One region of the Vibrio sp. R15-SG3-ISO1B genome, then DNA from elsewhere that is predicted to be linked to it. Evidence: predicted binding sites of a transcription regulator. Region 1 holds the regulator's gene; each other region holds the start of a gene.

Region 1 (4,261 bases):
GTTTGCAGAGCCAGCGCCTTTTATGGGCCCACAAATTTCGAAAGCTGCGGCACACTTTATCCTCAACGCACAGGCGAACTTGCAGAGCCTTGGTGGTGTGAGCTTGGTGGAAGCGAAAGCGGGCGAGGCGGCGTTTGTCACTCCGGGGATTATTGATGTCACGGCCATCGAAGCGCTGCCAGATGAAGAGTATTTTGGCCCGCTGCTGCAAGTGGTGCGTTATCAAGGTCTTGAGCGCGCCGTTGAGCTGGCCAATGACACCCGCTTTGGTCTCTCTGCTGGGCTGGTGTCCACCGATGATGATGAGTGGGCCTACTTTGTTGACCACATTCGTGCAGGGATCGTCAATCGCAACCGCCAATTAACTGGGGCAAGTGGCGATGCGCCGTTTGGCGGACCGGGCGCCTCGGGCAACCTTCGCCCAAGTGCTTACTACGCTGCGGATTATTGCGCTTACCCTATGGCGTCGATGGAAGGCGAGCACACCTTGCTGCCTGAGACGTTAAGCCCGGGTGTAGAACTGTAAGACGCACCTTGGGCTCGCTTGGAGCCCAAGGTGTTCGATTCATTGCTAGGTTTGTGATTAAGCCATTCTTTTAAAGAACCAGCTTTACGATTCAGCTTCACGATTAACATGGAGACGTTATGACGCCTGCTCAACTGTTCGATTTACTGTGGCAAGACTATATTTCCCGTCTATGTCCTCAAGCGGCCAAGGTTCATCAGCTTTTAGAAGAAGATGAGCCGCTGATCAATGACCATATTGCGCTGCGCACCTTTAACATTGCGCCGCTCGGTATCGAGACATTGGCTGCGCCATTTATTGCGCTAGGTTACCAAGCGTGCGGTGACTACCTGTTTGAGAGCAAACACTTGGTCGCCAAGCACTACGAGCACGCCGATCCGACGTTGCCAAAAGTGTTCATCAGTGAGCTGAAAGTCGAAGAGTGCTCAGCGCCGCTGCAACGCATTGTCAGCAAGCTGGTGGCACAAGTGGAGGCATACGCACTGCAAAGCCATGAGTTTTTGTATGCGGGCCGTTTGTGGGATCTCAGCTATGAAGATTTTCAAACCCTCGCCCAAGAGAGTGAGTACGCAGCATGGCTTGCGGCGCACGGCTATGGGGCCAACCATTTCACCGTAAGCGTTAATCAGCTCAAGGCATTTGACGAGGTCGCGGCGGTGAATGAGCACCTGCGCCAAGCGGGCTTTGTCATCAATGAGTCGGGTGGCGAAGTGAAAGGCTCACCAGAGGTACTGCTTGAGCAATCGTCCACCATGGCAGACAAAGTCGAGGTGAGCTTTAGTGACGGTACGCAAGTGATCCCAGGCGGCTTCTACGAATTCGCCAAACGCTATCCGATGAGTAATGGTGAGCTCTACCCAGGGTTTGTCGCGGCGTCAGCGGATAAGATATTTGAGAGTACGGATGGGGGAAGTTCCTAGTGCCTAGTTGCTAGTTCCTAGAGGGGGGCTGGTTAAATGGGTGATGGGTAATAGGTAGTGGGTGATGGGGCTAGGTCCTGGTAAATAAAAAGCCACCGCTGGTAAAACAGGGTGGCTTTCTTAATCTTTAAAGGTTTTCTCTAGGAACTCGTCACTAGGAACTCGCCTCTAATAATCACCTATCTCGTGCCGTAGACGACGATGGTTTTACCGTGGGCGGAGATCAGGTTTTGCTCTTCAAGCATCTTCAAGATACGGCCAACGGTCTCACGTGAACAGCCGACAATCTGACCGATCTCTTGACGCGTGATCTTGATTTGCATGCCGTCTGGGTGCGTCATGGCATCTGGCTGTTTCGCTAGGTTAAGTAGCGTCTGCGCGATGCGGCCTGTCACGTCTAGGAAGGCGAGGTCACCGACTTTTTGGCTCGTCACTTGTAGGCGGCTTGCCATTTGCGCAGATAGACGCATCAGGATGTCAGGGTTGACTTGGATAAGCTGACGGAATTTCTTGAATGAGATCTCTGCAACTTCACAAGGTGATTTAGCGCGAACCCAAGCGGTACGCTCTTGATCTTCTTCAAATAGACCAAGTTCACCGATAAAGTCACCTTGGTTTAGGTAAGAAAGGATCATTTCCTTACCTTCTTCGTCTTTAATCAGTACCGCCACAGAGCCTTTGACGATGTAGTAAAGCGTCTCTGCTTTCTCACCGGCGTGGATCAATGTGCTTTTTGATGGGTACTTATGAATATGACAATGTGACAGGAACCACTCTAATGTTGGATCGGTTTGAGGTTTACCTAGAACCATAATATCTCACTTCCTCTGCAGGGTACGCTTGCCGCTTTCCATTTTTGTCGCGCCAGTAAAAGGCGCGAAGCCTTGAACAAGGCTTTTTAGGATAAGAGCACTTATTCAATGCTGCAAGCCATCTTTGTTTCGGTTACAAATAGTAGCCTTTTTCAAAAGGGATTTCTTGATTTTAATCGTGTCAAGTTGGTGATTGTTTACGCAAAAATGTGCACATGATCACGGTATGACAAGTAAACGGGTCTTAGGACTGATCTCTAGCCAATTTTACCCGTCTCGATAAGCTGCTGTAGGATAGGTCTGACGATGAGCTCCATCGCAAAACTCATCTTACCCCCCGGCACGACAATAGTGTTGTGGCGCGACATGAAAGAGCCATCAATCATAGCGAGCAGGTATGGGAAGTCGACCTGTTTGATGCCGCGCAAGCGGATCACTACAAAGCTTTCATCCAAACTTGGGATGCCTTTAGCGTTAAGTGGGTTGGACGTATCGACGGTCGGCACGCGTTGGAAGTTGATGTGGGTGCGCGAAAATTGCGGGGTAATGTAGTTGAGGTAGTCATCCATCGAGCGGACAATCGAGTCCATTACCGCTTCGCGTGAGTGACCGCGATCGCGCGTGTCACGGACGAATTTTTGAATCCACTCCAAGTTCACAATCGGTACCATGCCAATCAAAAAGTCGACGTGTTGGGCGACGTTGACCTCACCATCCACCACGCCGCCATGCAGTCCTTCGTAGAACAGCACGTCAGAATTTTCCGGCAAATCTTGCCACGGCGTGAAGGTACCCGGCATTTGATTGTAGGGCACGGCTTCATCGAAGGTGTGCAAGTAGCGACGAATTTGCCCTGTGCCTTCATTGCCATACTGCTTAAAAAACTCAGACAGCGCAGGGAAGTCGTTCGCCTGCGGACCAAAGTAGCTGATGTGGCGTCCTTGCTCGCGCGCTTTGCGGATCTCGACATCCATTTCTGGGCGCGTAAAGCGGTGGAAACTGTCCCCTTCCACCCAAGCCGGTTTCACGCGCATCATGTTAAACATTTTGCGAAACGCTTCAGAGGTCGTGGTTGTGCCCGCACCGGAAGAGCCCGTTACGGCAATAATGGGGTGTTTTGCTGACATGACAAACCTTGTCTTATTCCTTGTCAAATGATGACCAATATAGCATGTTCTATTGATTGATCACGGTATGGCGTTTTTTAACGCACTGGAAATATTAAAACTTTGATTTGAGTTGAATATCCACGCTCTCATGCAGCTCTGAATAGACCACCACCGCGTCACCACTCACCAAGCTCTGACGGATCTGGGCGATTTTCTCGTCAAGAGAGATTTCCTGCTCGCCATAGTCCGTCCCTTCACGCAGTACAAATTCACGGATCAGGTTGTCTAGGGTGTCAGGGGCGATCTGTTGCCAAGGGATGATCATAAATACCTCATTCATTTATGATGAAAGTTGAAGGCGGCTATTATGCCGAAAGGGCTAACGATTCGAAACGCTTAGGGATTCATAGTACGCCGGCAACGCCTCTTCCAACCAAAAGCGCGGTTTGATGGCGCTGCCAGTGAGGAACCCGACGTGGCCGCCTTGATCGAACAGGCGGTAGTCGATGTTGTCTGGCAGGACAAATTTCGGGATGACGTCGGGCGTCATAAACGGATCGTCTTTGGCGTGGATGATTTGTGTCGGCAGACGGATCTCTTTCAGGCGACGGATCCCAGAGCAGCGCTGGTAGTAGTCTTGCGCGTCTTTAAAACCGTGGAGGGGAGCTGTGATGAGGTCATCAAACTCCATCAGTTTAGTGACCCGTTTGATGCTTTGATAAGAGAGATCGAGCTCGCCTTTTAACAGATGATGTTTACGCAGCGCGTTTTTCTTAAGTGAGGAGAGCAGGTAGGTTTTGTAGACCTTGGAGAAACCTTGCTCGATCCGCTCGGCGCAGGCCGACAAATCCAAAGGCGCGGAGACGATGGTTGCCGCGTCAAGCAGTGGCTCAT
Region 2 (4,261 bases), on a different contig from region 1:
CCACCACACCCAGCGTCACAAGGTTACGTGCAAATGTTGGGCGTATTCATGGACACCATTGTGATCTGTTCAGCAACGGTAGCGATCATCTTGATGTCGGGTGAGTACCTAGGTACTGAAACGGCGGTGACAGGTATCGAGCTGACTCAGCGCGCGCTAAGCTCACAAGTGGGTGATTGGGGTGGGATCTTTGTTGCTGTAGCAATCTTCTTCTTCGCGTTTACCTCGATCATTGCAAACTACTCATACGCAGAAACTAACCTGATCTTCCTAGAGCACAATCACAAGGCGGGCCTTGGCCTGTTCCGTATCGTGGTTCTGGGTATGGTGATGTTTGGCTCTGTGGCAGCGCTGCCAGTGGTTTGGGATATGGCCGATGCATCAATGGGCTTAATGGCACTGGTGAACCTAGTAGCGATTATCTTGCTCTCTGGTACTGTGGTTAAGCTAGCAAAAGACTACAATCGTCAGCTTAATGAAGGCAAAGTTCCGACCTTTGATGCCAATGATTTCCCAGAGTTGAAATCTCAGCTTGAAGATGGCATCTGGGATCAAAAAGAAAAGAATTGATAGCTGAATACTATTGAAATGATTCATAAAGCCGTGCAGACATTGCACGGCTTTTTTTGTACCCTAAGGTAAACAATCAATAAGAGTAAAGTCATGTTAATCGTCGTTTCTCCAGCGAAAACCTTAGATTACGAATCACCCTTGGTGACCGAAACCTACACACAGCCTGAGTTAATTGACTACTCCAAGCAGTTGATTGAGGTGTGCCGTAAACTGACGCCAGCCGATGTGGCGAGTTTGATGAAGGTCAGTGACAAAATCGCCGATCTGAACGTTGGCCGCTTCCAAGAGTGGAGCGAGACATTCACACTCGACAATGCCCGCCAAGCGATTTTGGCGTTCAAAGGCGATGTCTATACAGGTCTTGATGCCCAGACACTCACAGAGGCGGATTTCGAGTACGCTCAGCGCCATTTACGTATGCTGTCTGGCCTTTATGGTCTGCTTAAGCCGCTTGACCTGATGCAACCATACCGTCTTGAAATGGGGACTAAGCTTGCCAATGAGAAAGGCACCAACTTGTATCAGTTCTGGGGGAATGTGATTACCGACAAGCTCAATCAAGCGATCACCGAACAAGGGGACAACGTCTTGGTCAACCTAGCCTCCAATGAGTATTTTAAGGCGGTTAAGCAAAAGAACTTGGATGCGCAGGTGATTACGCCGGTGTTTAAAGACTGCAAAAACGGCCAATATAAAGTGATCAGCTTTTATGCCAAAAAAGCGCGCGGCATGATGGCGCGTTTTATTATCGAAAACCGCATCGAGAGTGTCGCGGATTTGACCCAGTTCAACACGGCGGGGTACACCTTTGCTGAGGATGAGTCGAGCGCGACTGAGTTAGTCTTCAAACGTGAAGAGCAGTAGTGAAGGCGAGTGGTCATCGTTGCTAGCATCGGGCAGGGGAGTCATGCACATGTGGAAGAGATTAAAACATTGGCTTGAGCGCTACGACGCTTGGTGCCACTCGATGGGCCTTACTCCTGGGCAAAAGCGCAGTTGCGTGCCGTACCGATCTGAGGATGCAAGGCAGAGCGACGCTGCCACTTCGTCCTCATCACCCACTTCAAAGGCGCAGCAGTAATGCGCCTTTTTGATACTCACTGTCATCTCGATTTTGCCCCATTTAAGGCTCAATTGGGGGCAACATTGCAAGAAGCCAGTGAGCAAGGAGTCGAGCGTTTTCTTGTTCCTGCGATTGGCGAAAGCAATTGGAGCGATCTTATTGCGCTATCTCACCAGCACACGAGCTTGTACGTCAGTTTGGGGTGCCATCCCTATTTTGTTCACACCGACTCATTGATTGAGGTCAGTCGCCTAGAAGCTCAATGTGAGTCGGCAGGCTCAGTGTGTGTCGCGGTCGGAGAGTGCGGCTTAGACGCCATGATCGATGTCGACGCTCTGCGACAAGAAGCGGTGTTTGAGGCGCAGATCAGCGTGGCCAAGAACCTGCGGCGGCCCTTGATTCTTCACGGGCGAAAAACCTATCACCGCTTGTTGCAACTGCTTAAGCAGCACCGTTTTCACTACGGTGGGATTTTGCATGGGTTTTCCGGCAGCTATCAACAAGCGATGCAATTTGTTGAGCACGGTTTCTACATCGGTGTGGGCGGAGTGATTACCTACCCAAGAGCGAATAAGACGCGTCAAGCGGTGACGCAGGTGCCCATCGACCATCTTGTTTTGGAAACCGACGCGCCCGACATGCCGTTGTCAGGGTATCAAGGCCAAGCCAATCATCCTAAGCGTTTACCCCAAGTGTTAACGACATTGGCGCAACTGAAGCAGAGTTGTGAGCAAACGGTTGCGGAAAACGTTTGGAAAAACAGCTTTTTGGCACTGTCTATTTGTGAATGAATTCTAAATAAAATGTGCTTTTTATGATTCCTATGAACTTTAGTTGCGATCTTTGTCACACTTACGAGTGAACGAGTGGTGAATCTTATCAGAAACTGTGAACGCGGCATTACTTTATCGGTGGACGGATGAGTATAATTGCTCGTGCTTTTGAGCTCCATTTTGTAACACGCCAACAAATAACTTAATAAGGAAGTCATAAACTATGAGCCTGTTTATGAGCCTAGTCGGTATGGCAGTTTTGATCGCTATCGCGCTTCTACTGTCTGATAACCGCAAAGCTATCAATCTAAGAACTGTGGGTGGCGCTTTTGCTATCCAATTCATCATCGGTGGTTTCGTTCTGTACGTACCATGGGGTCGTGATCTTCTAGCTGGTTTCTCAGCTGGTGTACAAAACGTGATCGACTACGGTAAAGACGGTACTGGTTTCCTATTCGGCAGCCTAGTTAACTTCTCAGTTGACGGTATCGGTTTCATCTTTGCTTTCCAAGTACTACCGACGCTAATCTTCTTCTCTGCGCTAATTTCTGTACTTTACTACATCGGTGTGATGCAGTGGGTTATCAAGATTCTTGGTGGCGGTCTACAAAAAGCACTGGGTACATCACGTGCCGAGTCTATGTCTGCAGCAGCGAACATTTTCGTAGGTCAAACTGAGGCACCACTTGTGGTTCGTCCGTTTGTACCTAAAATGACTCAGTCTGAGCTATTTGCAGTGATGTGTGGTGGTCTAGCGTCTGTAGCAGGTGGTGTACTTGCTGGTTACGCTTCAATGGGTGTACCTCTAGAGTACCTTGTTGCTGCATCATTCATGGCAGCACCAGGTGGTCTACTGTTCGCTAAAATCATCAAACCTGAAACTGACACGCCAAATGACGATCTAGGCGCGGACATCGACGGTGGTGACGACAAGCCTGCTAACGTTATCGATGCAGCAGCTGGCGGTGCGTCTGTCGGTCTACAGCTTGCGCTTAACGTTGGTGCAATGCTACTTGCGTTCATCGGCCTTATTGCTCTTATCAACGGCATCCTAGGTGGCGTTGGCGGTTGGTTCGGTATGCCTGAACTGACACTAGAAATTCTTCTAGGTTACATCTTCTCACCACTTGCATTCCTAATTGGTGTGCCTTGGGAAGAAGCGACGCTAGCGGGTTCATTCATCGGTCAGAAACTGGTGGTGAACGAATTCGTTGCTTACCTAAACTTCGTTCCTTACGTTGGTGATGCAGCTCAAGTTGTACCAGCAACCGGTGAAGTGATGTCGACTAAGACAGCCGCTATCATCTCGTTCGCGCTATGTGGTTTCGCAAACCTTTCTTCAATTGCGATTCTACTAGGTGGTCTAGGTGGTCTAGCGCCAAACCGTCGTCACGACATCGCTCGTATGGGTGTGAAAGCGGTCGCAGCAGGTACTCTGTCTAACTTGATGGCAGCAACCATCGCTGGCTTCTTCCTATCTTTCTAATTTAAGAAGCGATAGATTATATAGACGCCGTTTTATAAGACCCCGTAGTTGCATAGCTTGCTATGTACTACGGGGTTTTTTCGTTGTTTAAAGGTCTGGAGTGTGTCCAGACAACAAGATTCATAACGTTTGTGCAGTGGATAAAACTCAGCAATCGTTAAGCCGGATCTTTTTTGAGATACAAACCGTTTGCGCTCTGTGTGCGACTACAGTTTTGCGATAAATATCTATACTGTATAGGTGTAAAGAAAATAGGCCTAAACTGATGAATGATGTGATTCTCGCGACCTTAGCGGGCTTTGTTGTCGGAATCCTGTTTTCCGCCATCAAGCTGCCCATTCCAGCACCTCCAGTATTACCGGGAGT
Region 3 (4,261 bases), on a different contig from region 1:
AAACGCAATGCTTCTTTGATCACCGCCATATCTTCTGCCGAGATACGTTTGCTCGGGTCGTATTTTTTCGCGGTGTAACGAGAGTTCAAATCTTGAATGATTGGGTGAGTCATGTTGGCTCCTAAATTGTCTATGTTGTACTGATGACTAGGGCTGATGTTCACAATGGTCAACCACCACTTGGCCCGCTTATCAAAAGGTTTTCTGCGCTGCGTTGAGGCAGCGAAGCGATGGCGTTACTATAAGCGCGGTCTATGAATGGAAAAAGTGTCATCCTGTCCAATCACTTTGGACGCAATCGTCCATAATCTTTCTAGGACACTGAAAAAAATAAGGAAAAATGACTGATGTCTATCAAAGGGTTCCACCATGTCGCCATTATCTGCTCTGACTATTCGACGTCGAAAGCGTTCTACACTCAGGTGTTAGGATTTGAAGTGATCGCGGAAAACTATCGAGCGGAAAGAGCCTCCTACAAACTGGATTTGGCTTTGCCTGGTGGTGGTCAAATTGAGCTCTTTTCCTTTCCATCACCGCCTGAAAGACCAACCCGACCTGAAGCGCGAGGATTGCGTCATTTAGCCTTTGTGGTGGATGACGTTGAGGCGTACGGGCAATATTTAACAGAGCAAGGGGTAGAGGTGGAACCCATCCGAGTGGATGAGTTCACAGGTAGAGCCTTCACATTCTTTCAAGATCCCGATGGTTTACCGCTGGAAATCTATCAAGCTTAGTGGTGCTCATCGAGGAGCAGGGCATCAAAGCGTGGGTTGCCATGTAGCCCCTCCAAATCCGGCTCCGTATTGATCAATTCTCGAATCGAAGGACTTGATTCAATCGCTAATTCCAAATCCAGAATTGCCTGCTCTTCAATCCCCAAACGAGAGTAGGCACAAGCACGCTGATAGAGTGCAGGGCCATTATTGTTGTCGAGGTTAAGGACACGATTACACAGACTCAACGCCCAGTGGTACTCGCGAATTTCCATCGCTGCATCCGCCTTGTAGGTCAGCGCTTCAAGATCGCCCGGTCGCATGGTCAAGATCTCATCATACACATCAATTCGCTGCTCGGCGGTCGGCATACTTTGCGCTCTTAGCCATAAGTTGTGGATTTCATTGATCTTCTCAATCTCTTTGTTGTTTTCACTGATCACGCGCGTCTTACGTTTTAGATCGCGTTCCAGTGCACTGAATTTCTTCTCGTACTCTTTGGCAATCGCATCGAGTCGCTTGTCGGCCATGTCTTTGGTGTTGTGCTTGAACTCTCGCAGAGATTGCCAACCAACAAAGGCAATCAACGACGCGACACCGGCGATGATGTAGAAAAAGTAGGTCACGGTGACGTTGGCATAGTTGAGGGATTTGTCGGCCACTTCGAGCTCTCGGTCGGTAATTTGAACCACCAAGCGGCGCTCTAAATCTTGTTGGTCTTGGCGCAGAGCTTTGAGCTCATCGAGGATATAGCGCTCCATTAGCGGGCGATCGAGCATCTCGGAGTCGGAGTATTTTTCTTGCTCCGCGAGGGTAGGGAAACTCAGTGAGAGGAGCATGAGAAAACTAATTAGGGTTCGAATCATCGGGGGTTCCAATCGAGTCACTTAAGATAAATATAAGCTTAGTTAATCATAGACGCGCGCGACATGATACTCCGAATGAAATAATTTAGTGCACTAACCATTGTTAAACTTTATGTGCAATTTGGATTTATGTGATTTTAATCACAAAAATGCGGTTGATTCGGCGCCAGATTTGATTTTTGGTGCCCGATTTTGCTCATAATAATGGCGAATTTAATTAGAGTTCAAAGGAAATGTATCTGCACATGATTACGTCAGCGCCCTGGGTTATGTATCCGGAAATTACACAACCCCAACGCCCAACGTGGCGGTTTAGAGAGCCGAGTGATACCGATGGCGACCAGATTTTCCAACTCATCAAAGATTGTCCGCCACTGGATGTTAACTCTTCGTACTGTAACTTTCTTCAGTCTACCCACTTTGCGGACACCTGCATTTTGGTTGAGATTGATGATGAGGTGGCTGGATTTATCTCTGCCTACCGCAAGCCACAACAGCCAGATGTGCTGTTTGTTTGGCAAGTGGCGGTATCGAGCGATCACCGAGGTAAAGGCATCGCTTCGAAAATGTTAGACCGCCTGCTCGCTCGCGACACCTTGTCCGACATCAACGCGATAGAAACGACGATAACAAAGAACAATACGGCGTCGTGGATGTTGTTCGAAAAGCTGGACAAACGTCATGGCAAGCGCGGTGAGATTTCGGTTTTCTTGGACCAAAACACCCATTTTAAAGGGGAGCACGATACTGAGTATTTGTATCGCATCCCACTTTCTCGTGCTCACGCACACTCGTCCCAATAAATAATTGAGGAACCCAAACGGTCTTATTATGGATATTTTTAATAAGCAAGAATCAAAAGTACGTTCATATTCAAACAACTTTCCGGTGGTATTCACCAAAGCCAAAGGTTGCTGGCTAGAAACTGAAGGGGGCGAGCGCTATCTCGATTTCTTAGCCGGTGCGGGCTCATTGAACTATGGCCACAACAACCCGGTACTAAAAATGGCCTTGTTGGAGTACATCGAATCTGATGGCATCACGCATGGTTTAGACATGCACTCCACCGCCAAAGCGGCGTTCCTTGACGCGTTTAATCGCATCATCCTTGCGCCGCGTGAACTCAATTACAAACTGCAGTTTACTGGCCCAACGGGCACAAACGCGGTAGAAGCCGCGCTCAAATTGGCGCGTAAAGTGACAGGACGTAGCTCGATTGTCGCCTTTACCAACGGTTTCCACGGCTGTACTGCTGGGGCACTGGCTGCAACGGGTAACCAGCATCATCGTCAAGAAATGGGCCAAATGCAGAGCCAAGTGACGCGTATTCCGTTTGATGGTTATGCCGATATTGATGGCTTAAAACTGTTTGAAACCATGCTGCAAGATAACTCAAGCGGTATGGACAAACCTGCCGCTGTACTGCTTGAAACCGTACAGGGTGAAGGGGGGTTGAATGTGGCCTCTAACGCTTGGCTACAAAAACTCGACGCACTGTGTAAAGCCAACGGTATTCTCTTGATTGTTGATGATATTCAAGCGGGCTGTGGCCGTACGGGCACCTTCTTTAGTTTCGAACCTGCAGGGATCACCCCAGATATCGTGACGCTCTCGAAGTCGATTGGTGGGTACGGCTTACCGATGGCGGTCGTACTGCTGCGTCCGGAACTGGATATTTGGAAGCCTGGTGAGCACAACGGTACGTTTAGAGGTAACAACCATGCTTTCGTCACCGCAGCGAAAGCGCTTGAGACCTACTGGGCCGATCCACAGTTTGAAGCCCACGTGAAAAACTGCGCCGACAAAGTGACGCAAGTGACTACTCGCAGCTTGAAGCGTCACCCTAACTTGTTTGAGCAAGTGAAAGGTCGCGGCATGATGCAGGGTATTGAGTGTGTCAACGGCGACATTGCCAGCGAGATTGCTAAGCACTGCTTTGAGCTCGGCATGGTGATCGAGACAGCAGGACCTGACGATGAAGTGGTGAAGTTTTTCTGCCCACTGACCATCACAGAAGAAGAATTAGAACAAGGTCTGCGCATCTTTGAAGAGGCGGTTCAACGGGTCGCGGTTAAGCAGTTTAAGCAAGCGTCTTAAGCTCAAAACAACGTCGTACCGACCCCATTCGGTTGGCAGAAAAAGAAAATGAAAAGGAACAGAGAATGATAGTCAGAACCTTAGATGAATGTCGTGATAGTGAACGTCGTATCGCGACGGATAATTGGGAAAGCGTGCGTATGTTGCTCAAAGACGACAACATGGGTTTTTCTTTCCACATCACGACGATTTACGAAGACAGCGAAACGCACATTCACTACAAAAACCACTTGGAGTCTGTCTACTGCATGAGCGGTAAAGGTGAAATTGAAGTCGTCGGTGGTAAGACATACCACATTGAGCCGGGCACATTGTACATCCTCGATAAGCACGATGAGCATTATCTGCGCGCCTACAAAGGGGCCGACATGGTGATGGCCTGTGTCTTCAACCCGCCACTGACAGGCGCAGAAGTGCATGATGAAAAAGGGGTCTATCCCATCGCAGATTAGGGGCAATGAGCAGGAACAACGCACCTAATCCTAACCATTAAATCGAACGAAAGGCGATATTATGACTTATACCGTAGAGAAAATCGGCGGTACCTCAATGACGGCATTTGATGCCGTGCTAGAAAACATAATC

The links. Region 1 encodes CRP, which controls carbon source genes, mostly activating them, when cyclic AMP is high. Its sites were predicted from a motif close to TGTGANNNNNNTCACA; they were not measured.
Region 2: the regulator CRP is predicted to act here: its motif matches at 2,472-2,487, upstream of AC6R0S_RS17610 (NupC/NupG family nucleoside CNT transporter).
Region 3: the regulator CRP is predicted to act here: its motif matches at 1,710-1,725, upstream of ectA (diaminobutyrate acetyltransferase).

Annotation. Positions count from the first base shown of each region.
Region 1 is NZ_JCBDGG010000041.1:69,117-73,377, reverse strand. It holds partial or broken gene astD (succinylglutamate-semialdehyde dehydrogenase) at 1-526, shown strand, start outside; gene AC6R0S_RS12280 (DUF1338 domain-containing protein) at 646-1,446, shown strand; gene crp (cAMP-activated global transcriptional regulator CRP) at 1,626-2,258, opposite strand; gene AC6R0S_RS12270 (phosphoribulokinase) at 2,516-3,385, opposite strand; gene AC6R0S_RS12265 (YheU family protein) at 3,480-3,692, opposite strand; gene AC6R0S_RS12260 (hydrolase) at 3,747-4,261, opposite strand, start outside.
Region 2 is NZ_JCBDGG010000055.1:57,120-61,380, forward strand. It holds gene AC6R0S_RS17590 (alanine/glycine:cation symporter family protein) at 1-570, shown strand, start outside; gene yaaA (peroxide stress protein YaaA) at 664-1,437, shown strand; gene AC6R0S_RS17600 (DUF5363 family protein) at 1,487-1,654, shown strand; gene AC6R0S_RS17605 (TatD family hydrolase) at 1,654-2,427, shown strand; gene AC6R0S_RS17610 (NupC/NupG family nucleoside CNT transporter) at 2,633-3,895, shown strand; gene AC6R0S_RS17615 (XapX domain-containing protein) at 4,161-4,261, shown strand, end outside.
Region 3 is NZ_JCBDGG010000010.1:58,461-62,721, reverse strand. It holds gene AC6R0S_RS03400 (nitroreductase family protein) at 1-113, opposite strand, end outside; gene gloA2 (SMU1112c/YaeR family gloxylase I-like metalloprotein) at 348-734, shown strand; gene AC6R0S_RS03390 (tetratricopeptide repeat protein) at 731-1,552, opposite strand; gene ectA (diaminobutyrate acetyltransferase) at 1,825-2,382, shown strand; gene ectB (diaminobutyrate--2-oxoglutarate transaminase) at 2,411-3,676, shown strand; gene AC6R0S_RS03375 (ectoine synthase) at 3,742-4,128, shown strand; gene AC6R0S_RS03370 (aspartate kinase) at 4,190-4,261, shown strand, end outside.